One region of the Streptomyces sp. NPDC031225 genome, then DNA from elsewhere that is predicted to be linked to it. Evidence: riboswitches for the same ligand, from Rfam matches in the RefSeq annotation. Region 1 holds a riboswitch; the other holds the start of a gene.

Region 1 (15,013 bases):
ACCTGGACGGCAAGCTCGCCCGGCGCTGGAACCAGATCAGCAGCCTGGGCCGGCTGCTGGATCCCGCGGCTGACCGGCTCTACATTCTTTCGACTTTGGTCGGTCTCACCTGGCGCGAGATTCTGCCAATCTGGTTGACGGCTGCACTGCTTCTGCGTGAGCTGGTTCTCCTGGTGATGGTGGGCATCCTCAGGCGTCACGGTTATCCTCCACCGCAGGTGAACTTCCTCGGCAAGGCCGCCACCTTCAACCTGATGTACGCCTTCCCGCTGCTCCTGCTCAGTGACGGAACCGGATGGCTCTCGTCACTCGGTGCTATTTTCGGATGGGCGTTCGCAGGATGGGGTACAACCCTCTACTGGTGGGCAGGAGTCCTCTACGTGGTACAAGTCCGCCGCCTGGTCCGTGCGGACGCCATGGCCGATTGAACTCGTCCATTGGCACAGCCGTAGCGGCTCGATGGCCCCCGACGGAAAAGTGCGGGACAATCTGGACGGGTGAAGTCGGCTAGACCGTCATCTCTTGGAGGAGGACGCTTCCGACATGAAGGCCGTCGTGATGGCCGGAGGCGAAGGTACACGCCTTCGCCCAATGACCTCAAGCATGCCCAAGCCGCTCCTGCCGGTGGTAAACCGGCCAATCATGGAGCATGTTCTTCGGCTGCTCAAAAGGCATGGTCTCAACGAGACCGTCGTCACCGTCCAGTTCCTGGCCTCGCTGGTCAAGAACTACTTCGGTGACGGCGAAGAGCTCGGGATGGAGCTCTCCTATGCCAACGAGGAGAAGCCACTCGGTACCGCCGGAAGCGTCAAGAACGCCGAAGAGGCGTTGAAGGACGATGCTTTCCTCGTTATTTCCGGTGATGCCCTGACCGACTTCGATCTCACCGAGCTCATCAACTTCCACAAGGAAAAGGGTGCGCTGGTCACTGTCTGCCTGACGCGTGTACCCAATCCCCTCGAATTCGGCATCACCATCGTCGATGAAGAGGGGAAGGTCGAGCGCTTCCTGGAGAAGCCGACCTGGGGGCAGGTTTTCTCGGACACGGTGAACACGGGCATCTATGTGATGGAGCCCGAGGTCTTCGACTATGTCGAGTCCGATGTGCCCGTGGACTGGTCCGGCGATGTCTTTCCGCAGTTGATGAAGGAAGGCAAGCCGATCTACGGCTATATCGCTGAGGGGTACTGGGAGGACGTCGGCACCCACGAGAGCTATGTGAAGGCTCAGGCCGACGTTCTTGAAGGCAAGGTCGACGTCGAGATCGACGGCTTCGAGCTCTCCCCGGGCGTATGGGTGGCCGAGGGTGCTGAGGTGCATCCCGATGCCGTTCTCCGTGGCCCGCTTTACATCGGGGACTACGCGAAGGTCGAGGCCGGAGCCGAAATCCGTGAGCACAGTGTCGTCGGCTCCAACGTGGTCGTGAAGAGCGGGGCCTTTCTGCACAAGGCCGTTGTGCACGACAACGTGTACGTCGGCCAGCAGAGCAATCTCCGCGGATGTGTCGTCGGGAAGAACACCGACATCATGCGCGCGGCCCGTATCGAGGACGGCGCGGTCATCGGTGACGAGTGCCTCGTCGGCGAGGAATCGATCATCCAGGGGAATGTGCGGGTCTACCCGTTCAAGACCATCGAGGCCGGTGCCTTCGTCAACACCTCGGTCATCTGGGAGTCCAGGGGGCAGGCGCATCTCTTCGGCGCCCGCGGGGTGTCCGGCATCCTGAACGTCGAGATCACTCCTGAGCTCGCGGTCCGGCTGGCCGGTGCCTACGCGACGACCCTCAAGAAGGGGTCGACCGTCACCACCGCCCGCGACCACTCCCGAGGCGCCCGGGCCCTGAAGCGGGCAGTGATCTCCGCTCTCCAGGCCAGCGCCATCGACGTACGCGACCTGGAGAACGTACCGCTGCCCGTGGCACGGCAGCAGACCGCGCGGGGCAGTGCCGGCGGGATCATGATCCGGACCACGCCCGGCGTGCCGGACTCCGTGGACATCATGTTCTTCGACGGGCGGGGTGCGGACCTCTCCCAGGGCAGCCAGCGGAAGCTGGACCGGGTCTTCGCCCGGCAGGAGTACCGGCGGGCGTTCCCCGGGGAGATCGGTGACCTGCACTTCCCGGCGAGTGTCTTCGACTCGTACACCGGTTCGCTGCTGCGGAACGTCGACATCACCGGGATTTCCGAGTCCGGGCTCAAGGTCGTCGTGGACGCCTCGAACGGCAGCGCGGGGCTGGTGCTGCCCAGTCTGCTCGGGAAGCTCGGTGTGGACTCGCTGACCATCAACCCGGGGCTCGACGAGTCCAGGCCCACGGAGACGGCGGATGCTCGCCGGTCGGGGCTGGTGAGGCTCGGAGAGATCGTGGCGTCCGCGCGGGCCGCGTTCGGGGTGCGGTTCGACCCCGTGGGTGAACGGCTGTCCCTGGTCGATGAGAAGGGACGGATCATCGAGGACGACCGGGCGCTGCTCGTCATGCTCGACCTGGTCGCTGCGGAGCGGCGCAGCGGTCGTGTGGCGTTGCCGGTGACCACCACGCGGATCGCCGAGCAGGTGGCGGCGTACCACGGCACGCAGGTGGAGTGGACGACCACGTCGCCCGACGACCTCACCCGTGTCGGCCGTGACGACTCCACGATCTTCGGCGGTGACGGCAAGGGCGCCTTCATCATTCCGGAGTTCAGCAGTGTCTTCGACGGCGCGGCTGCATTCGTGCGGCTCATCGGGCTGGTGGCGCGGACGCAGCTCACGCTCAGTCAGATCGACGCGCGGATTCCGCGGGCGCACGTCATCAAGCGGGATCTGGCGACCCCGTGGGCCGTCAAGGGGTTGGTGATGCGGCGGGTCGTCGAGGCGGCAGGCGATCGCTTTGTCGACACGACCGACGGTGTCCGGGTCGTGGAGACCGACGGGCGCTGGGTGATGGTGTTGCCGGACCCGGCCGAGGCGGTCACGCATCTGTGGGCCGAGGGGCCCGACGACGCATCCGCGCAGGCCCTGCTCGACGAGTGGGCGGCCGTCGTGGACAGCGCCGGCCGCTGATCCACACACGCGCGTGCCGGACATGTGCCCCCCAAGGGGGCCTGTCCGGCACGCGGATGGGGCCGTTCGGAGGTAGTGGCCGCGACGTGCGACGATGTTCGGCATGCCGCAGCAGCCCCCCGCCCGGAGCACCCCCACGCGCCCCTCGCGCCCGGACGCCTCCATGTCGCTGCTCACCAACGTCATGGATCACAGCCTCGACGACGGATACGCGGAGTCGGCGGCCCGGAAGAAGGCCGCCGGTGACGCCGGGCTCCCCAGGACGTTGCGGGCCAAGCTCGGTCTTGCCGTCGGCCTGGTGCTCGCGGCTCTGGTGGTGACCGTGGGGGCGGCGCAGGCCCGCGTGGCCGCTCCTGTCGTGGCCAAGGAGCGCGAAGAGCTCATCGACCGGATCGACCGTGAGAGCGAGACGGCGGACAAGCTCGAGAAGAGCGTGGACGAGCTGCGCGACGACGTGAGCACACGGCAGCGCCAGGCGCTGAAGCAGAGCGGCGACAGCGGTCGGGCCGATCTCATGGGCATCCTGTCGGGCGCCGCGGAAGTGCACGGCCCCGGCGTCAAACTGGTCGTGAACGACGCGAAGGAAGCCAGCACGGGCGGCGACGGCAACCCGCGTGAGACATCGGGGTTCTCCGACACCGGGCGGGTGCGCGACCGTGACATGCAGCGGGTCGTCAACGGGCTGTGGGCGTCGGGGGCCGAGGCCATCTCCGTCAACGGACAGCGGCTGACCGCACTGTCGGCGATCAGAGCCGCGGGTGACGCGATACTGGTCGACAACAAGCCGTTGGTTCCGCCGTATACGGTGCTTGCGGTGGGGGACGGGCAGCGGTTGAGCACCAGGTTCCAGAACAGTGCCGACGGACTGTATCTGCACGCCCTCCAGGAGAGTTACGGCATCCGGACCGCCATTTCCGTGGAGGGCGACCTCCGGCTGCCGGCCGCACCGAGTGTGATCGTACGTACAGCAGAGCCGAGAACTGAGAAGGGCACATCGTGATCGCCGTACTGGGCCTCGTCGTGGGAGTCGTGGCCGGCCTGTTGGTCCGGCCTGAGGTTCCGGCGGTCGTCGAGCCTTATCTGCCGATCGCCGTGGTGGCGGCGCTCGACGCCGTCTTCGGGGGCCTGCGGGCCATGCTCGACGGCATCTTCGACGACAAGGTCTTCGTCGTGTCGTTCCTGTCCAACGTGGTCGTGGCAGCGCTGATCGTGTTCCTCGGCGACAAGTTGGGCGTGGGCGCGCAGCTGTCGACCGGTGTCGTGGTCGTGCTCGGGATCCGCATCTTCTCCAACGCCGCCGCGATCCGCCGGCACGTCTTCCGGGCGTGAGGCCGATGAGCGAGCAGGACGAGCCGCCCGGCAACAGGCTGCGCAAGGAACTGCCCGAGGAACTTCCCGCGAGGCCGCCCGAGGTGGTGGACGTCCCGGCGGTGGAGCCTCGGCTCACCGGCCGTCAGCGGCTGGTGCAGGGGCTGTGGCCGCCGCGTGTGACGCGGGCCCAACTCATCGTCGCCGTCCTTCTGTTCGGCCTCGGGTTCGGCCTCGCCGTCCAGGTGGCGTCGAACAGCGACAGCGACAGCGCGCTGCGCGGGGCGCGGCAGGAGGATCTCGTACGCATCCTCGATGAACTGGACGACCGTACTCAGCGTCTTGAAGACGAGAAGCAGGGTCTCGAGAAACAGCGGGACGAGCTGGAGAACAGCTCCGACCAGGCTGAGGAGGCCCGCAAGCAGACGGTCGAGAAGGAGCGGCAACTCGGCATCCTCGCGGGCACCGTGGCCGCGCAGGGGCCGGGCATCACGATGACGATCGAGGACACCAAGGGGACGGTCGAGGCGGACATGCTGCTCGACGCGATCCAGGAGCTGCGCGCGGCCGGCGCGGAGGCGATCCAGGTGAACGGCGTGCGGGTCGTCGCGGGCACCTATCTGTCGGATTCCGACAAGAGCGTGAACGTCGACGGGAACAAGATCACCTCGCCGTTTCGTTTCAAGGTCATCGGCAATCCGCAGGACCTCGAACCGGCCCTCAACATTCCTGGAGGCGTGGTGCAGACTCTTGAGAAGGAGCAGGCCACCGTTACCGTCGAGCGGTCGAACAAGATCGTCGTGGACGCCTTGCGAGCGGCGAAGCGGCCTGACTACGCTCGGTCGTCCTCCCGGTGAACCGGGGGTGCATGCGGCGCGTCGGGCCAGGGCATGAGGTTGCGGGGGGTCGGCGCACCGAATGGGTGGTGCGTGGTGGAAACTGTCTGGTGGAAACGGACGTTGTGAGGGTGTCCGGGTCGACCGGTGTGTTCAATCAGGGTTCGTCCTGCCCCACGGGCGGGTCTGTTTCGGTCAAGGGGAATCGCCCGTGAAGTTGTTTGCGAAGTTGTTCGGCAAGAGCGCGCGAGAGGGCAGTGACAACGCGACCGCTCGTCATCGCGCACAGCCCGACGCAGAAGGGCAGCGCCCGCTGTTCCGGGATCAGGTCGGTGGCCCGGACGGTGACGTTCCCGGAGGTCAGGGCGTGCCGTCTGTTGACCCTGCCCAGTCCGGCGACATAGGTTTCGGGCAGCCGTCAACCTCAAGTACGGGTGGAGGGTTTTCCCCTATGTCGGCCCAGGTGTGTACGAGGTGCGGTAACCGCAACGCGGAGAACAGCCGCTTCTGCTCCAACTGCGGCGCCCCGCTGCGGGCGGGGGCCGTGCCCGAGCGTCCCTCGGAGACGACCTCCACCATCTCCATCTCCGGGCTCGAGGCGTACGACGCCGAGGTCACCGGACAGACGCAGATGCCGGCCCTGTCTCCGGAGGCACAGGCGGCCGTCGACGCGCTGCCGCTGGGCTCCGCACTCCTGGTGGTGCGCCGCGGGCCGAACTCGGGCAGCCGCTTCCTCCTGGACGGCGAGCTGACCACGGCCGGCCGGCACCCGCAGAGCGACATCTTCCTCGACGACGTCACCGTCTCGCGTCGGCACGTGGAGTTCCGCCGCGGCCAGGACGGCACGTTCACGGTGTCCGACGTGGGAAGTCTCAACGGCACGTACGTCAACCGTGAGCGCATCGACTCGGTCGCTCTGAACAACGGCGACGAGGTGCAGATCGGCAAGTACCGGCTGGTGTTCTACGCGAGCCAGCAGGGCTACTGACCCTCCCAGGGAAGGTCCATGCTTCAAACACCGAGCGGCGGTGCGGGACACGGCACCGCCGCCACGGACAGTGGGCTGATGAGCATCGGCACGGTGCTGAACGTGCTGCGCGACGAGTTCCCCGAAGTCACGATCTCCAAGATCCGTTTCCTGGAGTCCGAGGGGCTCATCGAGCCGCAGCGGACTCCCTCCGGGTACCGCAAGTTCAGCGACCGGGACCTCCAGCGGCTCGGCCACGTCCTGCGGATGCAGCGGGACCACTATTTGCCGCTCAAGGTGATCCGTGAGCATCTGGACGCCATGGAGCGGGGCGAGGCCGTCGCGCTGCCCACGGTGGGCCGTCAGCGCGACGGAGAAACGGTCCTGGAGGTCTCCGAGGGACCCACCGCGGCACGGATCGGCAGGACCGAACTGCTCGCCGCCGCCGAGATCGGTGAGTCGGAGCTGGCGGAGTGGGAGTCGTACGGGCTCATCGCCCCGCTGCCGGACGGGGCGTACGACGCCGAGGTGGTCACGGTCGCCGCGCTCGTCGCCGAACTCGGACGGTTCGGGATCGAGCCGCGGCACCTGCGCGCGATGAAGGCCGCCGCCGAACGCGAGGCCGGACTCGTGGAGCAGGTGGTGGCCCCGCTGAAGCGCCACCGCAATCCGCAGACCCGCGCGCACGCGGAAGCCCGTGCGAAGGAACTCGCCGGTCTCACGGTGAAGCTGCACGCAGCACTCGTGCAGACCGCGCTCGGTGTACGGCTGCCCTGAGGGCGACTGGTGCAGGAACTGTCACCCGTTTCCTGCCCGACTACCCAAACGTCCCGGGCACGGCCTAGGGTTGCTGTGTGAACGAGCTCGATGTCGTAGGTGTCCGGGTCGAAATGCCCTCCAACCAACCGATCGTGCTCCTGCGTGAAGTGGGAGGCGACCGCTACCTCCCCATCTGGATCGGGCCCGGGGAGGCGACTGCGATCGCCTTCGCGCAGCAGGGCATGGCCCCCGCACGACCGCTGACCCACGACCTGTTCAAGGACGTGCTGGAGGCGGTCGGCCAGGAGCTCACCGAAGTGCGCATCACGGACCTGCGTGAGGGCGTCTTCTACGCGGAGCTGGTCTTCGCCAGCGGGGTCGAGGTGAGCGCGCGGCCGTCCGACGCCATAGCGCTGGCCCTGCGCACCGGGACGCCGATCTACGGCAGCGACGGAGTCCTCGACGACGCCGGCATCGCGATTCCCGACGAGCAGGAGGACGAAGTGGAGAAGTTCCGCGAGTTCCTCGACCAGATCTCCCCCGAGGACTTCGGCACCAGCAGTCAGTGAGACGAAGGCGGCCGGCCCGGCGGATCAGCGGTCCGTGAGAGGCCGGCCGTGTCCGGTCGTCACCAAAATGCTGGCATTTGCCACCGGCGAGTGAGAGCGTCCTGCGGCCCGTTCGGAGCTCATTCGGCTAGCCTTTCCCCGCGGTTGGGTGCGGGAAACCACTCCTAGGGTGATTATCACCCGGCGTGCCGAGTGTGGCGATCGTTGACGCACCCCTGGTGACTGCCTACCGTCGAGAAGGCAGGTCAAGGACGGAGGTCGGCGTGAGAAGCAGCGGCGACGGTACGGCTGGGGGTGCCCCCGGACGGAGTCTCGGGGCAAGCGGTCCGTACCCTCCCCCAAGCTCTCAACTTCGGTCGAGCTGGGGGGATCCCCAGCACGGCAGCGCGGCCGATCCCGCTCCGCAGCGAACGGCGGCCGTGCCGAGCAGCGGAGGGGCGACGTCCATGGCGTCCGAGCAGATCGGCTATCGCGGCCCTACGGCGTGCGCGGCGGCCGGTATCACCTACCGGCAGCTCGACTACTGGGCACGCACCGGGCTCGTCGAACCGAGCGTGCGGCCCGCCCACGGGTCGGGGACGCAGCGGCTCTACAGCTTTCGGGACGTCGTCGTCCTGAAGATCGTCAAGCGGTTCCTCGACACCGGCGTGTCGCTGCAGAACATCCGCACCACCGTCCAGCACCTGCGGGAGCGGGGCTTCCAGGACCTGGAGCGCATGACGCTCATGAGCGACGGTGCCACGGTCTATGAGTGCACCTCGCCGGACGAGGTCCACGCGCTGCTCCAGGGCGGCCAGGGGATCTTCGGGATCGCGGTGGGTGTCGTGTGGCGTGACGTAGAGAGCGCCCTGTCCCAGCTGCACGGAGAGCGCATCGACACCGGGGAGACCCTCATGGGACACAACCCGGCGGACGAGCTGGCGCGCCGGCGCAACCGGGCGGTCTGAGACCCGCACCACCCTTCGGGGCGGGCATTGTCAGTGGCGTAGGGCAGCATCGGACATGTGAGAAAAGCGCCCACGATCCTGCATCTCGACATGGATGCCTTCTACGCCTCGGCGGAGCAGGCATCCAAGCCGAGCCTGCGCGGGAAGGCCGTTGTCGTGGGCGGCCTGGGGCCGCGGGGTGTGGTGGCGACCGCGTCGTACGAGGCCCGGGTCTTCGGTGTGAACTCGGCGATGCCCATGGGCCAGGCCAGGCGGCTCGCGCCGAACGCCGCGTATCTCGTGCCGCGCTTCGACTTCTACCGGTCGATCAGCGAGCAGGTGATGGGGCTGCTGCGGGAGCTGTCGCCGCTGGTGGAGCCGCTGAGCCTGGACGAGGCGTTCGTGGACCTGGAGGCCGGGGGCACGGCCTGGGACGACCGGTCGGCGCGGCTGGCCGGTGCGAAGCTGCGGGCCGACATACGGGCCGGCACCGGCCTGACGGGGTCCGTGGGGCTCGCCGCGTCCAAGATGCTCGCGAAGATCGCCTCCGAGCAGGCCAAGCCGGACGGGCTGGTGGTGATCGAACCGGGGACCGAGCGGGCGCTGCTGGGGCCGATGTCGGTGCGGACGCTGCCGGGGGTGGGGCCGGCCACGGGTGACCACCTGCGGCGGGCCGGTATCCATACGGTCGACGAGATCGTGGAGGCGGGGGAGGACGAGCTCGTACGGCTGCTGGGGAAGGCGCACGGGCACGGGCTGTACGCGATGGCGCTGGCCCGGGACGAGCGGGCCGTGGTGGCGGCGCGGGAGACGAAGTCGGTGTCGGTGGAGGACACGTACGACGTGGACATCCATGACCGGGTCCGGGTGGGGCTGGAGGTGCAGCGGCTGGCCGACCGGTGTGTGCGGCGACTGCGGGCGGCCGGGCTGTCGGGACGCACCATCGTGTTGAAGGTGCGGCGGTACGACTTCTCGACGCTGACGCGGTCCGAGACCCTGCGGGGGCCCACGGACGATCCCGCGGTGGTGCGGGAGGCCGCCCTGCGGTTGCTGGAGGGCGTGGACTCCACGGGGGGTGTGCGGCTGCTGGGGGTGGGGGTGAGCGGGCTGGCGGACTTCACGCAGGAGGACCTGTTCGCTCAGGCCATGGAGGAGCGCGGGGAGGACACCGTCGAGGAGGCGGCTGATGACACGCCTGCGGAGGAGCGGGAGGTGGCGGTCGGGCGGAGGTGGGTCGCCGGTCACGATGTGCGGCATGCCGAGTACGGGCACGGGTGGGTGCAGGGGAGCGGGCTGGGGAGGGTGACCGTGCGGTTCGAGACGCCGGATTCGGAGCCGGGGCGGGTGCGGACGTTCCGGGTCGAGGATCCTGCGTTGGAGCCGGCCGAGCCGTTGCCGTTGGTGGAGGCGGCGGGTCCGCACCGGATCACCCGTGACGGGTTGGTCGGCGGGTGAGCGGGCCGGAAGGTGCCTCAGGCGTCGGCTTCCTCCGTGCCCGCCAGCTTGCCGAAGTCCCGGTCCGGGAACGACGGCGGTGGGGCCGTGTCGAGGCCGTAGTGGTGGTAGAGCTGGAGTTCCTGCTCGGGGGAGAGGTGCCGGCCCACGCCGAAGTCGGGGGCTTCCTTGATGAGCCTGCGGTCGAAGGGGACGTGGAGTGTGCCTTCGATCACTTCGCTCGGTCCAAGGGGGACGAAGGCGTCCCGGGAGAAGAGGCCGGTGCGTATGGCCGCCCACTCGGGCACGCCGGTCGCGTCGTCCAGGTAGACCTCGTCAACACTGCCGATCTTGGTGCCGTTGCGGTCGAACGCCTTGCGGCCGATCAGGTTGCGCGGATCGATGTCGGTCTGCACGGGCCCTCCACTTGGTCGCACCTCATCCGAAGCGGTCGTAAGCACTACGAAAGAGCACATCGGGGTGTGCGGCCACTCGAAAGCTCGGGCGTTGACCTCGCTGGTAGTGTTGCAGGCGGCTGTCGACACCGTGCGGGAGAGTCCTCCAGACATCATCGGAGGCGCCGAAGGAGCAAATCCTCCCCGGAATCTCTCAGGCTCACGTACCGCACGGGCGAGGTCACTCTGGAAAGCAGGGCGGGTGTCGACGGCTTCCGCTCTCACCGACGGTGAAAGCCGACTGCTCTCGGGCGGTCTGGTGAAGCTCTCAGGTTGAGATGACAGAGGGGGAGGCCGTCGGGGTACCCGTGCCGGGGTGTACCCCTCGAAGGTCGCGTCAGACCAGGAGGCCTCCGCAATGACCGCCCATCGCATTCCGCTCTCCACGCTCGAGCAGGGAATCCCCTTCGAGCAGCGTCACATCGGCCCCGACCACGGGGCTCAGGCCAAGATGCTCGCCCAGGTCGGCTACGGCTCGCTGGACGAACTCACCGCCGCCGCGGTGCCGGATGTGATCAAGAACGCCGATGCCCTGGAGCTGCCCGGAGCGCGCACCGAAGCCGAGGTGCTGGCCGAACTGCGGTCGCTGGCCGACCGGAACCAGGTGCTCGACTCCATGATCGGGCTCGGGTACTACGGGACCTTCACGCCGCCCGTCATCCTGCGCAACGTCATGGAGAACCCGGCCTGGTACACGGCCTACACGCCCTATCAGCCGGAGATCTCGCAGGGGCGCCTCGAGGCCCTGCTCAACTTCCAGACCATGGTCGCCGACCTCACCGGGCTGCCGACCTCCGGTGCCTCGCTGCTCGACGAGGGGACCGCCGCGGCCGAGGCCCTGGCACTGTCCCGCCGGATGGGGAAGAACAAGAAGGGGATCTTCCTCGTCGACGCCGACGCGCTGCCGCAGACCATCGCCGTGATCCGGACCCGGGCGGAGCCGACCGGAGTCGAGGTCGTGGTCGCCGACCTCAGCGACGGAATCCCGGCCGAGCTCGCCGAGCGGGAGATCAACGGGGTGCTCCTCCAGTACCCCGGCGCCTCCGGGGCCGTACGCGACATCAAGGCGGTCGTCGACCAGGCCCATGAGCTCGGCGCGCTCGTGACCGTCGCCGCCGATCTGCTCGCGCTGACCCTGCTGCGGTCGCCGGGTGAGCTCGGGGCGGACATCGCGGTCGGGACCACACAGCGGTTCGGTGTGCCGATGGGGTTCGGCGGGCCGCACGCCGGATACATGGCCGTGCGGGAGAAGTTCGCGCGGAGCCTGCCCGGGCGGCTCGTGGGCGTGTCCGTGGACGCCGACGGGAACAAGGCCTACCGGCTCGCGCTGCAGACGCGTGAGCAGCACATCCGCCGGGAGAAGGCGACCAGCAACATCTGCACCGCCCAGGTGCTGCTCGCGGTGATGGCCGGGATGTACGCCGTCTACCACGGGCCCGAGGGACTCAGGGGGATCGCACGCCGGACGCACCGGTACGCGAACATCCTCGCCGCGGGTCTCACGGCCGGCGGGGTCGAGGTCGTGCACGGTTCCTATTTCGACACGCTCACCGTGCGGGTGCCCGCGAAGGCCGCCGAGGTCGTCTCCGCGGCACGGCAGAACGGCGTCAACCTCCACCTCGTCGACGCCGACCATGTCTCCATCGCCTGCGATGAGACCACATTGCGGGCCCAACTCGCCGCGGTGTGGGGTGCGTTCGGGGTCGAGGCCGACATCGAGGTGCTGGACGCGGCCACCGAGGAGGCGCTGCCGGACGCGCTGCTGCGCACCGATGACTTCCTCACCCATCCCGTCTTCCACCAGTACCGCTCCGAGACCGCGATGCTGCGCTACCTGCGCAGGCTGGCCGACCGCGACTACGCGCTCGACCGCGGCATGATCCCGTTGGGCTCCTGCACCATGAAGCTCAACGCGACCACCGAGATGGAACCGGTCACCTGGCCCGAGTTCGGCCAGCTGCACCCCTTCGCCCCCGCCGAGCAGGCACAGGGCTATCTGACGCTGATCCGGGAGCTGGAGGAGCGGCTCGCCGAGGTCACCGGCTACGACAACGTGTCGCTGCAGCCCAACGCCGGTTCGCAGGGCGAGCTGGCCGGGCTGCTCGCCGTACGCGGGTATCACCGGGCGAACGGTGACGAGCAGCGGACCGTGTGTCTGATTCCGTCGTCCGCACACGGGACCAATGCCGCCAGCGCCGTGATGGCGGGCATGAAGGTCGTCGTCGTGAAGACCGCCGGGGACGGCGAGATCGACGTCGAGGACCTGCGGGCGAAGATCGAGCAGCACCGCGACGAGCTGGCCGTGCTGATGATCACGTACCCCTCGACGCACGGGGTGTTCGAGGAGCACGTCGCCGAGATCTGCGCGCAGGTGCACGAGGCGGGCGGGCAGGTGTACGTCGACGGGGCCAACCTCAACGCCCTGGTGGGGCTGGCCAAGCCCGGGCACTTCGGCGGTGACGTCTCGCACCTGAACCTGCACAAGACCTTCTGCATCCCGCACGGCGGCGGTGGCCCGGGCGTCGGTCCGGTCGGTGTCCGGTCGCACCTGGCGCCGTATCTGCCGAACCACCCGATGCAGCCCGCGGCGGGCCCGGAGACCGGCGTCGGGCCGATCTCGGCCGCGCCCTGGGGTTCCGCGGGGATCCTGCCGATCTCGTGGGCGTACGTCCGGCTCATGGGCGGTGAGGGGCTCAAGCGGGCCACGCAGGTGGCGGTGCTCTCCGCCAACTACATCGCCAAGCGGCTGGAGCCGCACTACCCCGTGCTCTACACGGGCCCCGGCGGGCTGGTCGCGCACGAGTGCATCATCGACCTGCGGCCGCTGACCAAGGCGACCGGGGTGAGCGTCGACGACGTGGCCAAGCGGCTCATCGACTACGGCTTCCACGCGCCGACCATGTCGTTCCCGGTGGCCGGGACGCTGATGATCGAGCCGACCGAGTCCGAGGACCTGATCGAACTCGACCGGTTCTGCGAGGCGATGATCGCCATTCGCGGGGAGATCGAGAAGGTCGGGGCCGGGGAGTGGGCCGCCGACGACAACCCGCTGCGCAACGCTCCGCACACCGCCGGTGCGCTGGGCGGGGAGTGGGAGCACGCCTACACGCGCGAGGAGGCCGTGTTCCCTCCCGGGGTGTCGGTCGCGGACAAGTACTGGCCGCCGGTGCGGCGGATCGACCAGGCCTTCGGGGACCGGAACCTGGTGTGCTCCTGCCCGCCGATGGACGCGTACGAGGACTGACCTGAGGCGATGAGGGCCCCGTTACGGCGGGGCCCTTTTCCTTGCGCCGGGGGCCGGGCCTACGCGTTCGCCAGTGACACCTCGGTCGACTTGATGAGCGCGACCACGGGGGTGCCGGCCCTCAGGGCGAGATCGGTCGCGGCGTCCGCGGTGATCGCGGAGGTGAGTTCGCCTCCCTCGACGGCGATCTTCACGGTGGCCATGGCGGCGCCGGCGACCACGGCGGTGACGGTGCCCGGGAGCTGGTTGCGGATGGACACGCCCCGGATCGGGGCGGTGGCGAGGGAGACCTCCGTCGCCTTCACCAGGGCGCGTACGGACGAGCCCTGGGCGAGGCCGAGGTCGCCGACGGATTCGAGGGTGATCGCGGCCGTGAGGTCCTGGCCTCCGTCGAGTCGGATCGTGACCGTCGCCATGGCCTCGCCCGGCGTGACGGTGGTGACGGTGCCGGGGAGCTGGTTGCGGATGCTCAGGGTCATGGGCACCAACTTAGGACCTTGTGCGGCTGATGTCGGGTATGCGCCGGTCAGCCGGTGTGGACGCGGGGGCGGCGGGCGCGGTCCGGTTCCGCCTCGCGGAGGACCTCGCGGGTGACCGGGGCGACCTCGCCCTGGCCGAAGAGGAAGAAGCGCAGGAAGTTGGCGAAGGGGCTGCCTTCGGTCCACTCGAAGTACATGTGCGGGGTGCAGCCGGTGGTGTCGCGGACGTGCAGGAGGAGGGCGGCCAGGGCGTTGGGGATGGAGGAGGACTCCAGGGTCAGGACGCGGTAGCGGCCGTGGAGGATCTCGCCGCGGACGGTGAGGCTCGCCTCGAACTCGGAGGGGTCCAGGACGGTGACCTCGACGAAGACGAAGTCCTCGCCGGGGATGTCGTTGTCCTCGCGGATCTGCTCGATCTTGTCGCGGTACTCGGCGCGGTCGCGCTGGTCGGGTTCGTTGGCGATGAACCGGATCTTGCGGCTGGCGATGTCCCGGATGAAACGTTCCGCCATGCCGTCGAGCGTCACGCTGGTCACACGCAGCTCGAAGGCACGGGCCAGCCGGGAGAGCAGCGAGATCAGGATGATGCCGGCGATGAAGCAGGCGCCGATCTTGACGCCGTCGGGGCGTTCGATGACGTTGACGACGGTCGTGTAGAGGAACACCGCCGAGATGACGGCGAAGCCGATGGTCCAGCCGCGCTGGCCGGCCTTGCGGGCGGCGATGGTCACCGCGATCGCCGCCGAGCTGATCAGGACCAGCACGCCGGTGGCGTACGCGCCGCCCTGTGCGTCGACGTTCGCGTCGAAGATCCACGTCACCAGGAAGGCGATCAGGATGAAGCCGATGACCATGGGGCGCACCGCGCGGGCCCAGTGCGGGGCCATGCCGTAGCGGGGCAGGTAGCGCGGCATGAGGTTGAGCAGGCCTGCCATCGCGGAGGCGCCGGCGAACCACAGGATGGCGATGGTCGAGACGTCGTAGACGGTGCCGAAGA
Region 2 (15,013 bases), on a different contig from region 1:
GAGGTCGATCGCGTCACCGGCCTGGACGTCCTGGTCGATGGTCTCGGCGTTGACCTTGAGCTTGACGACGATCTTGTCCGGGTACTGCTTGCGCAGCGGGTCGGTCTTCGGGTCCCAGTTCTCGTTCTTGACGAGGACGGCCTGCTTGCCCTCGTCGTAGCTCTGGAACTTGTACGAGCCCGAGGACACGATGCTCTTGACGTAGTCGATGCCGGTGTCCTTGGCCTGCGGCACCGGAGCCGTCTGCGGGGTCGCGACCAGGTAGTCGAACTCCTGGAAGGGACGGTTGAGCTTGAAGACGATCGTGGTGTCGTCCGGCGTCTCGATGGACTTCAGGCCCTCGGCGCTCTTGTCCTTGTAGGGACCCTTGTACTCCTTGCCGCCCTGCATGAACTGCTGGAAGTAGTTCGGGCCGAGGGAGAGCACGTCACGCGCGAAGTTGGAGCGCTCGACGGCGTACTTGACGTCCTTCGAGGTGATCGCGGTGCCGTCCTGGTACTTCAGGCCCGAACGGATCTTGTACGTCCAGGTCTTGCCGCCCTCGCTCGGCTGGCCCGCGCTCGCGGCGAGGTCCGGGACGAGCTTGTTGCCCTCTTCGCCCGCGCCGGGCTGGAAGGTCATCAGCGGGCGGGCGTACAGCCGGCTGAGGTTGTACATGTAGGCGTAGTACGTGTTGCCCGGGTCGAAGGAGTCCGGGACGTCCGAGTACTCGTACGTGACCGTCCCACCCTTCTGGGTGGAGGCGTTGACGACCCCCTTGGTCGCTGCGTTGGCCCCAGCCGACTTGTTCCCGTCTCCACCGTTGTCATCGGCTTTGCTGCAAGCCGAGAGCAACAGGCTCGCACTGCCGATGGCCGCTACAGCGGCCAGCGCTGACCTTCGCATGATGGTCTGCTTCCCCTTTGTTGTCGGAAATCTTGATGACTCTCACCGCCGCCGCGGGTCAGCGGCTGCGCGGGTCGAGAGCGTCACGGAGACCGTCGCCGAGCAGATTGAATGCCAGCACGGTCACGAAGATGGCCAGACCAGGCACGATCATGAACTGGGGGTCGACCTGGTAGTAGTCGACCGCCTGGTTGATCATGCCGCCCCAGGACGCCTGCGGAGGCTGGATGCCGACGCCGAGGAAGCTCAGGGACGCCTCGAAGAGGATGTTGGTCGGGATGAGCAGCGTCGAGTAGACGATGATCGGGCCGACGAGGTTCGGCAGCAGCTCGCGGAAGAGGATGTAGGGCCCTCGGGCCCCCATCCCCCGCGAGGCGTCGACGAACTCCCGCTCGCGCAGGGCCAGCGTCTGACCGCGCACGATGCGGCCCAGGTAGGGCCAGTTGAAGAAGCCGATGACGAAGATCAGCACGCTGATGTGCAGCGGCAGACCCTCCAGGCCGAAGGCACCGCCCTGGAGGGTGGCCGAGATGGCGATGGCGAACAGCAGGAGCGGGAACGCCAGGAAGGTGTCCATCAGCCGGCTGATGATCGTGTCGACCCGCCCGCCGTAGTAGCCCGCGACCACGCCGAGGACGGCGCCGATCGTGTTGGACAGGACCGTGGCGCCGAAGGCGACGACCAGGGAGACCCAGGAACCCTCGAGGATGCGGGTGGCGATGTCGCGGCCGAACTTCGGCTCCACACCGAGCGGATGGTCCCAGCTCATGCCGCCGAAGTCACCCTTGGGCAGCGAGGTGTTGGGGTCGATCAGTTCCTGGTGCAGGGCGTTCGGGTCCAGGCCGAACATGGCCTGGATGGGACGCGAGAGCACCGCGAGCAGGATCAGCAGGATGACGATCACACCACCGGCGACCGCCACCTTGTCCCTCTTGAAACGGGACCAGGCGATCTGCCCCAGGGAACGGCCCTCGATCAGCCCCTTGTCGACGCCGACGAGGACAGCCTCCGGCTGTGCCTCGGCCTGCGCCCCGGTGGTCTCGATCGGTGCGGTCACAGTGACCCGACCCCTCTCGCCGGTGGTGACCGGCCTACACCTGCCGTGGATTACGGCTTTGTCGACTTGCTCGTGTTCACAGGATTCTCCGATCCCGCATCTGACTGGGGAGTCTTCAACGTGGCTGCGATCACCCGCCAGGCCTGGCGAAGAAAGTATGCGCAACCGTGATGCAGTAAGGAGGATTCCGTTATCCGAACACTGGGTAACGCCCCTCGGACGCGGGGCAGTTGGGACAGAAGCGGAGATTAGCGGACCTTGCGGACCAATCTCCGCTATCTACGCGCGGAGAAACGTGGTTGTAACGTGATGGCGTAAGAAAGAGGAAAGTGACTTTCAGTAGCCTCCGCGGGCCGGAGGGTAGCCGTACCCGGCTGCCGGGGCCTGCGCGGGGGCACCGTGGGCCTCGCGGTCGTAGAAGGGCCGCGCCCCGGCTCGCATCCACAGGGCCACCGGGTCGTATTCGTCGGACATCGCCACGGTCGACACCGGCAGGCCGTCCGGGACGGCGCCGATGGACTGCTGCATCATCGCGCGCACCGAGTCGACGGCCGAGGGGCTGGTGTCGTACACGTCGAGACCGATGGCGAGATACGGCGCCCCGAGCGCCGGCTGCACCCAGGCGCGGCGCAGCGAGCGGACCGCCGGGGTGCGGTGGGCGTTGTGCGCGAGCAGGGCGTAGAACTGGGGGACCTCGATACCGGGTTCCGACAGCCGCAGCGGTCCCGCGGGCTGACGCTCCAGGCCGGTCGCGATGCGGCGCAGGTCGAGCCAGGGGATGCCGACGCCGCCGCCCGGGGCGTGCGGGTTGAGCCAGAGCCCGTAGTGGTCGGGGAACAGGGTGCGGGCCACGTCGATACCTTCGACCACTTCGTAGGAGCGGTTCCAGCCGCTGGCGCTCAACTCCTGGGCGGAGGTGACACAGGGGGCGTAGCCGTAGCCCTCGACCTCCATGTTTCCGTACTGGGCGTCGGGGGAGCCGGACTGGCCGTGCCACAGAAGCATCCAGACCTGGCCGGAGTTGGGGGTCGCGAGGGCGCGCAGCAGTGCCTCGTAGGCGTCGTAGCGCCCGGGGGTCACCTGACGCAGCATGTGCTCGACCTGGCCGGTCGTGGTGGCGCTCACCCTGTTTCGCCCCTTCTTGAAGTCGGCCCCGAGTGTGGACCCAGCTTAAGCGCCCACGGGCCCGGGATCTGTGCGCCGTCGGCGGGTACGGGTCGTCCGTGACCCGGCGTGCCCCGCGGCGGACCGCATAGTGGCACAAGTCCCGCGCCCCCGGCCGGGTCGGTCCGCTAACCGTGCGTGTAGAAGGGCCGCACCTGTTCGCGCATCCAGTGCCCCACCGGGTCGTCCGCCACGTCCAGCAGGACCAGGTTGACCGGCCACCGGACCGGGGTCAGGTGCAGGGCCCTGCCGAGGGCGTCCATCGGCAGGGTACGCAGGTCGCCTTCCCACTGGGAGAGTTCGACGCCGACGAACATCACCGGGTCGGCCGTCTCGATGGCCGCCAGGCAGCGGCGGGCCGTCAGGACCACGCCGGTCGCCGCGAACTCCGCCGAGGCGGTGGCGAGGAAGTCGACCGGGTCGTCCTGCCAGTCCGGCTCGTAGAGCTTGACCCGCCCGCCGGTGTTGGGGCCGTCGAGGGGGGTGCGACCCACCCGGCAGAGGTCGGCGACGGCGGCCGGGGGAAGCGGGACGCCGACCACGCCGTCGGGGTTCACGGCGATGCCCACGTGCGGGGGCAGGCCACGGGCGAACTCGACCGCAGGGGCGATGGTGCACGACAGATGACTGCCGACGACCTGGCGGAACTGCTCCTCGGAGCTGAAGACCGGGACGAACGCCTGGCCCCCGATCTCCAGAGTGGGCAGGTCGAGGGGGCCGCTGTGCGGGCCCCCGCCGTTCGGCAGGGGGATCCAGACGAAGCTGCGGCCGAGCACCTCGATGATCCGGGCACCTGCCGAGGGCATGCCGAGGGAGGCGGAGAGCACCTCCTCCAGTTCGTTGCCCGGCCATCCGCCGTGCGGATGGGGGTGTGCCGTCTGTGCCGGGAACTCCGAGAAGTCCGCGGGGAGATCCGCCGGGAAATCCATCTGTCTGACCGCCTGCTGTGAACCCAGTACTGATACGGCTGAAAGGCTAGCGGGTACGGCGGAAGCCGGACCGGCCCGGAAAAGGTTCTCTCCTACTTCAGCCGCTGAAGCCGATCCGCCGCAGGACGTCCGCCGCCGCCCGGTCGACCAGCACTGCCGACGCGCAGCCCGGCGGCAGGTCGCCCCGCTCCACGGCACGGATCAGACGGGCGGCCGCGCCCCGGTGGCGCAGGAAGGCGTACCGCGAGACACCCCGGCCGCGTTCGCGCTGACCCTCCAGCGCGGCGTCCGCCGTGACGTCGAGGAGCAGCAGGTGCAGGGCGCCGCCCCGGCGGCGGGCCTCGCGGGCCAGCCAGCCGCGCACCCAGGTCTGCGTCCCGCAGTCGTGCACGACGACTCCCTCGCCGGAGCGCAGGGCGCGGCGCAGCCCGGCGTAGTGCGCGAGCCGGACCAGGGGGCGGTAGACGGCGTACGGCAGGAAGGAGGAGAGCCGGTCGTCCCAGCGGTCGCGGGTGTCCTGGGAGTCGATGCGTGTCCCGCTGACCGCACGCTTCATCAGGGTGGACTTGCCGCTGCCGGGCAGGCCGGTGATGACGACGAGGTCCCCGGGGCCGAAGAGCAGGGCGTGCGGGCTGTGTCCCAGGCGGTCGCGCAGGTCACGGACGACCGGCGCCGGGCGCGTGCCGCGGGCCTCGACGGCCGGGGCAGCGGGCTGCTTGGGCAGCGCCAGGCCCGTGGTCGTCGCGTACGCGGTGGTCCTGTTCACCGTCATCGTCCTCCTCCGGGGTCAGGGTCTCCCCTCCCCACCGAGCGTAAAGAGAAGGTAATGGATGATCTCCCGTGATTCTGTACGCGTACCGCCACAAGCCAGTTACAAAGGGAGGGGCCGGGTGCGGCCCTGCCGCCCGCCCGCGATGCGTGCAATGATGTCCGCGCCAACTGCATACCGGCCGCTTGAATCCGCGCGGGAGAGTCCTGGGTACGTGTACCCGGGCGCCGAAGGAGCAAGTCCCTCCCTTGAATCTCTCAGGCCCCCGTTACCGCGCGGGCGAGGCACATCTGAAAAGCGGGCCGCCACTCGAAGGCGGCTCCACCCACGGTGCAAGCCATGTTCCTCATGGCGAACCTCTCAGGTTCCGATGACAGATGGGGAGGAATCACCTCGCCCGTCACACCCATGTCCTGGGATCCCTGGAGACGACCGTCCGATGAGCAGTTCTGAACCCCGTCACACCGCCCTCGATGCCCTGCATCGCTCGCTCGGCGCGACGATGACCGACTTCGCCGGCTGGGACATGCCCCTGCGGTACGGCTCCGAGCGCGACGAACACAACGCGGTGCGCACGAAGGCCGGGCTCTTCGACCTATCCCACATGGGGGAGATCACCGTGAGCGGGCCGGCCGCGGCCGCCCTTCTGGACTTCGCCCTCGTCGGCAACATCGGGTCCGTCGGTGTCGGCCGGGCCCGCTACACCATGATCTGCCAGGCCGACGGCGGCATCCTGGACGACCTGATCGTCTACCGGCTCGCCGAGACCGAGTTCATGGTGGTCGCCAACGCCTCCAACGCCCAGGTCGTCCTGGACGCGCTGACCGAGCGCGCGGCCGGCTTCGACGCCGAGGTGCGCGACGACCGGGACGCGTACGCGCTGATCGCCGTCCAGGGACCGGAGTCGCCGGGCATCCTCGCGTCCCTGACCGACGCCGACCTCGACGGGCTGAAGTACTACGCCGGTCTGCCGGGCACGGTCGCCGGGGTCCCCGCGCTGATCGCGCGCACCGGGTACACCGGCGAGGACGGCTTCGAGCTGTTCGTGAAGCCGGAGCACGCGGTCGAGCTGTGGCAGGCGCTGACCAAGGCCGGCGAGGGTGTGGGCCTGGTCCCCTGCGGACTGTCCTGCCGGGACACCCTGCGCCTGGAAGCGGGCATGCCGCTGTACGGGCACGAGCTCTCGCGGGAGCTGACCCCCTTCGACGCCGGGCTCGGCCGGGTCGTGAAGTTCGAGAAGGAGGGGGACTTCGTCGGGCGCGAGGCCCTTGGGAAGGCCGCCTCGCGTGCCGCCGAGAACCCCCCGCGCGTCCTCGTCGGCCTGGTCGCCGAGGGCCGTCGGGTGCCGCGTGCCGGGTACGCCGTCGTCGCGGGCGGCCAGGTGATCGGCGAGGTCACCTCCGGCGCCCCCTCCCCCACGCTGGGCAGGCCGATCGCCATCGCGTACGTCGACGCCGCGCACGCGACGCCGGGCACGGCCGGTGTCGGTGTGGACATCCGGGGCAGCCACGAGGCGTACGAGGTCGTGGCGCTGCCGTTCTACAAGCGTCAGAAGTAAGCGCCGGAAGCAGGCGTCGCAAGCAGGCGCCGGAAGCAAAGGCTTGAGCAGGCGCCCGGAAACAGGCGGCCGGACATGGTCGCCGTAGGTGATGCTGAGCACATAGTCGCTGCTCACGCACGCCTTCCGCAGGACCCCCATCCACCAGCACTCCCCCGCGTACAGGAGAATTCAGGCCATGAGCAACCCCCAGCAGCTGCGTTACAGCAAGGAGCACGAGTGGCTGTCGGGCGCCGAGGACGGCGTCTCGACGGTCGGCATCACGGAGCACGCGGCCAACGCGCTCGGCGATGTCGTCTTCGTTCAGCTCCCGGAGGTCGGCGCCACGGTGACCGCGGGCGAGACCTGCGGCGAGCTGGAGTCCACCAAGTCGGTCAGCGACCTGTACTCCCCGGTGGCCGGTGAGGTCACCGAGGTCAACGAGGACGTCGTCAACGACCCGTCGCTGGTGAACTCCGCCCCCTTCGAGGGCGGCTGGCTGTTCAAGGTACGCGTCACGGAGGAGCCCGCCGACCTCCTCTCCGCCGACGAGTACACCGCCTTTTCCGCCGGCTGAGGAGCTGCACACCCGATGACCGTGACGTCCGCACTGAACACGCCCCTGCACGAACTCGACCCGGAGATCGCCGCCGCGGTCGACGCCGAGCTGAACCGCCAGCAGTCCACCCTCGAAATGATCGCGTCCGAGAACTTCGCACCGCTCGCGGTCATGGAGGCACAGGGCTCGGTCCTGACCAACAAGTACGCCGAGGGCTACCCGGGCCGCCGCTACTACGGCGGCTGCGAGCACGTCGACGTGGCCGAGCAGATCGCGATCGACCGGGTCAAGGACCTGTTCGGCGCCGAGTACGCCAACGTGCAGCCGCACTCCGGCGCCTCCGCCAACCAGGCCGCCCTGTTCGCGCTGGCCCAGCCCGGCGACACCATCCTCGGGCTCGACCTCGCGCACGGCGGTCACCTCACCCACGGGATGCGGCTGAACTTCTCCGGCAAGCAGTTCGACGTGGTCGCGTACCACGTCGACGAGGCCGGGCTCGTCGACATGGCCGAGCTGGAACGGCTGGCCAAGGAGCACCGCCCGAAGGTGATCATCGCGGGCTGGTCCGCCTACCCGCGGCAGCTGGACTTCGCGGAGTTCCGCCGGATCGCCGACGAGGTCGAGGCGTACCTGTGGGTCGACATGGCGCACTTCGCGGGACTGGTGGCGGCCGGGCTGCACCCGAACCCCGTCGAGTACGCGGACGTGGTCACCTCCACCACCCACAAGACGCTCGGCGGACCGCGCGGCGGGATCATCCTCGCGAAGAAGGAGTTCGCGAAGAAGCTGAACTCCTCCGTCTTCCCGGGCTTCCAGGGCGGTCCCCTGGAGCACGTGATCGCGGCGAAGGCGGTGTCCTTCAAGGTCGCCGCCTCCGAGGAGTTCAAGGAGCGCCAGCGGCGTACGGTGGAGGGTGCGCGCATCCTCGCCGAGCGCCTGACGGCCGACGACGCCCGGGAGGCCGGGGTCGACGTGCTCTCCGGCGGCACCGACGTGCACCTCCTCCTCGTCGACCTGCGCGAGTCCGAGCTGGACGGGCGGCAGGCCGAGGACCGTCTCCACGAGGTCGGCATCACGGTCAACCGCAACGCCGTCCCGAACGACCCGCGCCCGCCGATGGTGACGTCGGGGCTGCGGATCGGCACGCCCGCCCTGGCCACCCGCGGCTTCACGGCCGAGGACTTCGCCGAGGTCGCGGACGTGATCGCCGAGACGCTGAAGCCGTCGTACGACGGGGAGTCGCTGAAGGCCCGGGTCAAGGCGCTCGCCGACAAGCACCCGCTGTACCCCGGCCTGAACAAGTAGTTCCACGGTGGGGGCACCCGACGACGTGTGCCCCCACCCTCTTTGAAGGAGTTCCCGTGGCCATCTCGGTCTTCGACCTGTTCTCGATCGGCATCGGCCCGTCCAGCTCCCACACGGTCGGCCCGATGCGCGCGGCCCGTATCTTCGCCCGCCGCCTGCGCAACGAGGAGCTGCTGGACTCCGTCGCGTCGGTGCGCTGCGAGCTCTACGGCTCCCTTGGCGCGACCGGCCACGGCCACGGCACCCCGAAGGCGGTGCTGCTCGGTCTGGAGGGCGCCTCCCCGCGCACGGTGGACGTGGAGGGCGCGGACGAGCGGGTGGAGCGGATCAGGGCCACGGGGACGCTGAACCTGCTCGGCGAGCGCGAGATCCCGTTCTCCTTCGACGACGACCTGGTCCTGCACCGCCGCAAGGCACTGCCGTACCACGCGAACGGCATGACGGTGTGGGCGTACGACGCCTCGGGCGCCGAGCTGCTGGCGAAGACGTACTACTCGGTGGGCGGCGGTTTCGTCGTCGACGAGGACGCGGTCGGCGCGGACCGCATCAAGCTGGACGACACGGCCCTGAAGTACCCCTTCCGCACCGGCGACGAACTGCTGCGCCTGGCGCGGGAGACCGGTCTGTCGATCTCCTCGATGATGCTGGAGAACGAGCGGGCCTGGCGCACGGAGGACGAGATCCGGGCCGGCCTGCTGGAGATCTGGCGGGTGATGCAGGCGTGTGTGTCGCGGGGCATGTCCCGTGAGGGCATCCTGCCGGGCGGCCTCAAGGTGCGCCGCAGGGCCGCCGTCACCGCGCGCCAACTCCGCGCGGAGGGCGACCCGTTGGCGCACTCCATGGAGTGGATCACGCTCTACGCCATGGCGGTGAACGAGGAGAACGCGGCGGGCGGCCGGGTGGTGACCGCCCCGACCAACGGGGCCGCCGGCATCATCCCCGCGGTGCTCCACTACTACGTGAACTTCGTGCCCGGCGCCGACGAGGACGGAGTGGTGAGGTTCCTCCTCGCCGCCGGCGCCATCGGCATGCTGTTCAAGGAGAACGCCTCCATCTCCGGCGCCGAGGTCGGCTGCCAGGGCGAGGTCGGTTCCGCCTGCTCGATGGCCGCCGGCGCCCTCGCCGAGGTCCTCGGCGGCTCCCCCGAACAGGTCGAGAACGCGGCCGAGATCGGCATGGAGCACAACCTCGGCCTCACCTGCGACCCGGTCGGCGGCCTCGTCCAGATCCCCTGCATCGAGCGCAACGGCATGGCCGCGGTCAAGGCGGTCACGGCGGCGAAGATGGCGATGCGCGGGGACGGCACGCACAAGGTGTCCCTGGACAAGGTCATCAAGACGATGAAGGACACCGGCGCCGACATGAGCGTCAAGTACAAGGAAACTGCGCGGGGCGGGCTGGCGGTGAACATCATCGAGTGCTGAGGGGATGAGCCCTGAGCAGCACGTTCCTGTCTTTCAGCGCTGTCAGGGCCTTCCCTGCCCACGCGGCGGAAAGTCCCTGGAAAGTCCCCAACGGTACTGATCCGCCGGCGCCGGCTAACGCAGGCCCGACGGAGTCTCGTGAGGGGCCGCTGTGGCGAGGAACTGGGTCGCGGCCAGTTCCGCGTACAGGGGGTCCTCGGCCACCAGTTCGGCGTGGGAGCCGACCGCGCGGACCAGGCCCGCGTCCATGACCACGATGCGGTCGGCCATGGTCACCGTGGACAGGCGGTGCGCCACCACGAGGACCGTCACGTCCTGGGAGACCTCGGCGACCACGTCGCGCAAGGCCAGTTCGTTGACGGCGTCCAGTTGCGAGGTCGCCTCGTCGAGCAGGAGCAGCCTGGGCTTGCGCAGCAGTGCCCGGGCGATCGACACGCGCTGGCGCTCCCCACCGGAGAGTTTCGAGCCGCGGTGACCGACGGGTGTCTCCAGTCCCTGCGGCAGCCCCGCCACGAGGACTTCGAGCCGGGCGCGGACGATGGCGTCGTGGATCTCCTCCTCGGTGGCGTCCGGCGCCGCGAACACGAGGTTCTCGCGCAGCGTGCCCGACAGGACGGGCGCGTCCTGCTCCACGTATCCGATGGCGGCGCGCAGTTCGGCCAGCGGCCACTCGCGCACGTCCCGGCCGTCCACCAGGATGCGGCCGCCGCTGACCTCGTAGAACCGTTCGATCAGGGCGAACACCGTGGTCTTGCCCGCGCCCGAGGGACCCACGAAGGCCGTCATGCCGGCCCCGGGCACCTCGAAGGTCACGCCCTGGTGGACGGGGGGCAGGTCGTCGCCGTAGCGGAAGGTCACGTCCTCGAAGGCCACCGTGGCCGGGGCCGTGTCCGTGCGCCCGGCCGGTTCCCCCGCCGCGTCGGTGTGCTCGGTCTCCAGCTGCTCGGCCCGGGTGATACGGGCGATCGCCGCCGCGCCCACCTGGTACTGCTGGCCTGCCTCGACGATCCTGCCGATCGGGTCGAACAAGTAGAAGAGGAAAAGGAGGAAGGCGACGAGCGTGGAGACCGGGATCGCGCCCGAGGCGACCCGCGCGCCACCGATGCCGAGCACCGCCAGGAACGAGATCTGCACCGCGAGTCCGATCGAACTCCACGTCAACGCCTGCCACTTGGCCGACTTCACGCCGTGCCGCCAAGCCTCCTGTGCCGCCTCGTCCAGCTTGACCGTCTCGCGCGCCTCCGCGCCCGAGGCCTTGACGGTGCGGTAGGCGCCGAAGACCCGCTCCAGCGCGGTGGACATGACGCCGACGGCCTCCTGGGAGCGCTGCGTGGCCTGCGAGATTTTCGGCATGACCAGGCCCATGGCGATACTGACGAGCACGATGACGCCGAGCGTGACGCCGAGCAGTACCAGGTCCATCACGCCCATCAGCACGACGGTCGCGAGGAAGGTCAGACCGCCGGTGACCGCGGAGACCACCGCCTGGGTCGTCACCGCCTTCAGCAGGGTGGTGTCCGAGGTGATCCGGGACATCAGGTCCCCCGGCTGGGCGCGCTCCACCTCCGACAGGCGCAGCCGCAGCAGCCGCCCGACCAGGGTGCGCCGGGCCACGAGCACGACGGACTCGGCGGTGCGCTCCAGGACGTAGGCGCCCACGGACTGCATCGCGGAGCCGAGCACCACCAGTGCGGTGAGCAGCACCAGCATCCCGGCGATGGAGCCATGGCCGCCGAGCCGGTCCACGAGCGCCTTGGCCGCCAGCGGCTGGAGGAGGCCGGACACCGAGCCCAGCAGCGTGAGCAGGCCGGCCAGGGCGATGGCGCCGCGGTGCGGCCGGAAGTAGCGGTACAGGGCTCGCCGGGTCTCCCCCGCGGGAAGCCGCTCGGCCTTCGACGCCTCCGCCGCCCGTCTCGCCTCTTCGTACTTGGCGTTCTTGGCGTTCTTGGCGTTCTTGGCGTCGCCGCGCGCCATGTCCTTCTCCGGTTTCGCTGTGGTGGTCACGACGTCGAATGAAGCACTGAAAGCGCCGGCGAGGGGCCGGGCGAACAGATAGCGGACAGATCCCTTTCCGCTTCGGGGAGTTGGGGGCGCGGCCGGCCGTCAGGCGTGGCCGCCGGCCGCTCGTGCGGCCTCCACCAGTTGCCGGAGGTGGTCGACGCGGGTCGTGCCGGGGATGACGGCGACATGGGGGCCGAGGCTCAGCAGCCGGCCGAGGACGGGAGCCGGTCCCTGGCCCACGAGCCGCCCCTTCCCCAGCGGGCGGTAGGCGACGTAGGGGATACCCAGGCCGCGACAGTGGTCCAGGGCCGCGTCGTGGCCCTGCGCGGGGTTCATCGGGTTCTGGACCGCGGCGATCGGGGCAAGGGCGCGTGCCCGGTCGAGCTCGTCGGCCGTGACCCGGGACAGGCCGATGCCGGCGATCTTCCCCTCGTCCCGCAGCTCGGTGAGGGTGCCCAGCTGGTCGGGGAGAGGCACTGTCCCGTCCACCCGGTGCAGGTAGCACAGGGGCAGGCGCTCGCACCCCAGTCGGCGCAGCGACGCCTCGACGGCATGGCGCAGATACGCCGGACGGCCCAGCGGCTCGTACACGCCGGGGCCGGGACGGACCAGTCCGACCTTCGTGGCCACCAGCAGTTCGTCCCCGTACGGGTGCAGCGCCCGGCGGATCAGCTCTTCGACGGTGTGGGGGCCGTACGCGTCGGCGGTGTCGATGTGCGTCACGCCGTACTCGCCGACGGCTGTGCGCAGGAGCCGAACGGCTTCGGCGGGGTTCGGGGGCGCCCCCCAGTTGCCCGGGCCGGTCAGCCCCATCGTGCCCAGGCCGAGGCGGGAGACGGTCTTGCCCGCCAGCCCGAGCGATCCACCGGGCGGGCCGTGTCCTGGCGCGTCCCGGGAGATCATCCGGAGGTGCCGTCCCGCGCCTGGAAGAGGCCGAGGAGAAGTGCGGCGATCTCGTCCTGGGAGAGCTCGTCGGTGGTCAGAACCAGCCAGGACGGGTCGTCGGCGATCCGCTCGACGCAGAACGCGTCGAGCGCCGCGATGCCTTCCGGGTTGGCCCGCAGATAGCAGTTCAGTCCGTGGGCATCGCCGTCCCGCCGGCCGGCCCGGCGTTCCCGTTCGGCCGGGGAGCAGGTCAGGTACGCCTGGACGGTGAACCGCGGCGCGCAGGCGGCCACCCATGCGTCGCTGAGGTAGCCCTCGCCGGGGTTGAAGTACTGGTTGTTGCAGTACTGCGTGAACCAGTGCCGGTCCTGTACGAGGGCCGGGCCGGCCGCCCCCGCCGCGTAGCCGGAGTCCGTGGCGAGTTCGCTGTCGATGAGCATCTGGGCGGACTTCATCACGTTGAACGGGCGAAGCAGGTCCGGATCGGGGAACGGGCGGCCGGTGCTCCGGCCGACGGACGACTTCGCCCGCAGTTGCAGGGCCTGCGTGCCGTCGGTGTCGCAGACATAGCAGTGCCGCGAGTGGACCTCGGTGCCCCGGGCCCGCAACAGGGTGGTGAGCCGGGCCGCCGTCGTCGACTTGCCGGCGAAGTTGAGCCCTTCGAGGAGCACGCCCCTCAGCATCGTCCCGCTCGAACTGTTCATCGTGCTCCTCGGGCTTTCTCTCCCCGGGCTTTCCCGGCAGTCGAGACCAGGTCCCGGCGAAGCCGTCGCAGAACCCTGGCGTAACGGTCGTGTTCGACCCGCAGCGACGCGTGGGGGCCGGGCGTTCCCGGCGGTTGGTACCTGCGGGCCGCGTGGTCGCCCACGAGGCCGCGGGCGCGCTCGGCCGCCGCCCCGCCCTCCTCCGTGGCACCGATGTAGGCGGCCACCGTCGCGGCCTGGTCGTCGAAGAGCCACCAGGCGCCGCTGTCGGGCTGGATCATGCCGACGACGAACAGGCCGTCGTGAACGGGATGGAAGAGGTGCAGTGCCAGCTCCGGGTACCGGCCCGACCCGCTCACGGGCAGGTCGTCGGGCGACAGGAAGGGCAGGGAGGCGTTGAAGCCCGTGGCGTGGACGATGACGTCGACCTCCTCCTCGGAGCCGTCGGTGAAGCGGACCCGGTCGCCCCGGAGTTCCGCCACGTCGGGCTTCGACACGACGGCCCCGTGGGCGACGTGGTGCACGAGTTCCGAGTTGAGGATGAGGCGCCCGTCCATGATGCGCCGGGACGGCCGCGGCAACCCGAATCTGGAGGGGTCGCCGAAGACGCACCAGATCGCGATGCGCCGCACCCACCGGTGGACGAAGCGTGGGGCCCGTGCGCGCACGAACCACTCCATGACCTCGTCCATCGGCCGCCCCAGAAAGTACTTGGGCAGGTAGTGGCAGCCCTGCCGGACCGAGTTCAGGGTGCGGGCGGCGACCCGTGACGACTCCACCGCTATGTCGGTCCCGGAGTTTCCGGTTCCTACGATCAGCACGCGCCGCCCCTGGAGCACGCCGGGAGTCCGGTACTCGCTGGAGTGCAGGACCCGGCCGTCGAAGCGACCGGGAAACCGGGCCGGCTTCGGGTCCCAGTGGTGTCCGGACGCGACGACGACACCCCGGTAGAGACAGGCGCTGCCGTCCTCGAACGTCACCGACCAGGCCTCGCCCGCCCGCCTCACCCGGCTCACCGCGAGCCCGTGACGAATGTGCTCCGGCAGGCCGTTGGCGTGCGCGTAGTCGGTGAGGTAGGCGAGCGCCTCACGGTGCCCCAGGAAGTCCTGCGCCGCCGCCGGCATCGGGAATCCGCGGAACGCGCTGAGCCGCTTCGAGGAGATCATGCAGGTGGACCGGTACACCACGCCGCCCTGCTCGCCGTAGCGCCAGATCCCGCCCAGGCTGTCCTCGCGCTCCACGATCTCGAAGGGCAGGCCCACGTCGCGGAAGTTCTTCGCGGTGGCCAGGCCGGCGGGGCCGGCTCCGATGACGCACCAGCGGTCGGTGCGGTCCTCGTGGCCCGCGGGCGCGGTCTGCTCCGGCCTCACCCCGCCGACCGCCGATCCGCCCCGGCCCCGGCCGCCACCGGCTCCGCGGGGCGGGCGGCCGGACGGGCGTCGAACCGCCGCAGCACCGCGTCGGTCAGCTCCCGCGGCGAGAGCCGGTCGGACCGCAGCACCAGCCACTGGGGGCTGTCCTCGACGAGCCCGGTGGTGAACCGGTCCAGCCCGGTGACTTCGTCGAGGTGCCGCCGCAGGAACGCGTTGAGCGGGTGTTTGGCACCGGCGCCGTCGCGCGTCACGGCCCGACGGCGCCGGATCTCGGCGTCGCAGGTCAGATAGACCTGCACGGTGAACCTCGGTACGCGGGAGGCGATCCATGCCTCGCTGAGATAGCCCTCGGCGGGCGTGAAGTACTGGTTGAAGGCGTACTGCGGAAGCCAGTAGCGGTCCTGTACGAGGATCTCGCCGG

The links. A riboswitch is a leader RNA that binds a small molecule or an ion and turns the genes downstream of it on or off. The one in region 1 is predicted to bind glycine.
Region 2: it holds a riboswitch for glycine, as region 1 does, so the genes downstream of both, gcvT (glycine cleavage system aminomethyltransferase GcvT) here and gcvP (aminomethyl-transferring glycine dehydrogenase) in region 1, are expected to answer to the same signal.

The regions. Positions count from the first base shown of each region.
Region 1 covers NZ_JBVIHJ010000017.1:386-15,398, forward strand. The annotation lists gene ACZ48Z_RS26970 (CDP-alcohol phosphatidyltransferase family protein) at 1-428, shown strand, start outside; gene ACZ48Z_RS26975 (sugar phosphate nucleotidyltransferase) at 544-3,039, shown strand; gene ACZ48Z_RS26980 (DUF881 domain-containing protein) at 3,203-4,039, shown strand; gene ACZ48Z_RS26985 (small basic family protein) at 4,036-4,368, shown strand; gene ACZ48Z_RS26990 (DUF881 domain-containing protein) at 4,374-5,204, shown strand; gene ACZ48Z_RS26995 (FHA domain-containing protein) at 5,266-6,171, shown strand; gene ftsR (transcriptional regulator FtsR) at 6,190-6,927, shown strand; gene ACZ48Z_RS27005 (bifunctional nuclease family protein) at 7,005-7,478, shown strand; gene ACZ48Z_RS27010 (MerR family transcriptional regulator) at 7,742-8,425, shown strand; gene ACZ48Z_RS27015 (DNA polymerase IV) at 8,483-9,859, shown strand; gene ACZ48Z_RS27020 (PRC-barrel domain-containing protein) at 9,877-10,254, opposite strand; glycine riboswitch at 10,378-10,473, shown strand; glycine riboswitch at 10,474-10,588, shown strand; gene gcvP (aminomethyl-transferring glycine dehydrogenase) at 10,652-13,537, shown strand; gene ACZ48Z_RS27030 (TOBE domain-containing protein) at 13,597-14,016, opposite strand; gene ACZ48Z_RS27035 (APC family permease) at 14,064-15,013, opposite strand, start outside.
Region 2 covers NZ_JBVIHJ010000010.1:212,998-228,010, forward strand. The annotation lists gene ACZ48Z_RS19350 (ABC transporter substrate-binding protein) at 1-885, opposite strand, end outside; gene ACZ48Z_RS19355 (ABC transporter permease) at 944-1,942, opposite strand; gene ACZ48Z_RS19360 (enhanced serine sensitivity protein SseB C-terminal domain-containing protein) at 2,279-3,034, opposite strand; gene ACZ48Z_RS19365 (enhanced serine sensitivity protein SseB) at 3,235-4,035, opposite strand; gene ACZ48Z_RS19370 (AAA family ATPase) at 4,133-4,807, opposite strand; glycine riboswitch at 4,991-5,088, shown strand; glycine riboswitch at 5,089-5,191, shown strand; gene gcvT (glycine cleavage system aminomethyltransferase GcvT) at 5,244-6,362, shown strand; gene gcvH (glycine cleavage system protein GcvH) at 6,541-6,918, shown strand; gene glyA (serine hydroxymethyltransferase) at 6,934-8,205, shown strand; gene ACZ48Z_RS19390 (L-serine ammonia-lyase) at 8,262-9,629, shown strand; gene ACZ48Z_RS19395 (ABC transporter ATP-binding protein) at 9,744-11,603, opposite strand; gene ACZ48Z_RS19400 (aldo/keto reductase) at 11,733-12,533, opposite strand; gene ACZ48Z_RS19405 (hypothetical protein) at 12,530-13,219, opposite strand; gene ACZ48Z_RS19410 (flavin-containing monooxygenase) at 13,216-14,589, opposite strand; gene ACZ48Z_RS19415 (hypothetical protein) at 14,586-15,013, opposite strand, start outside.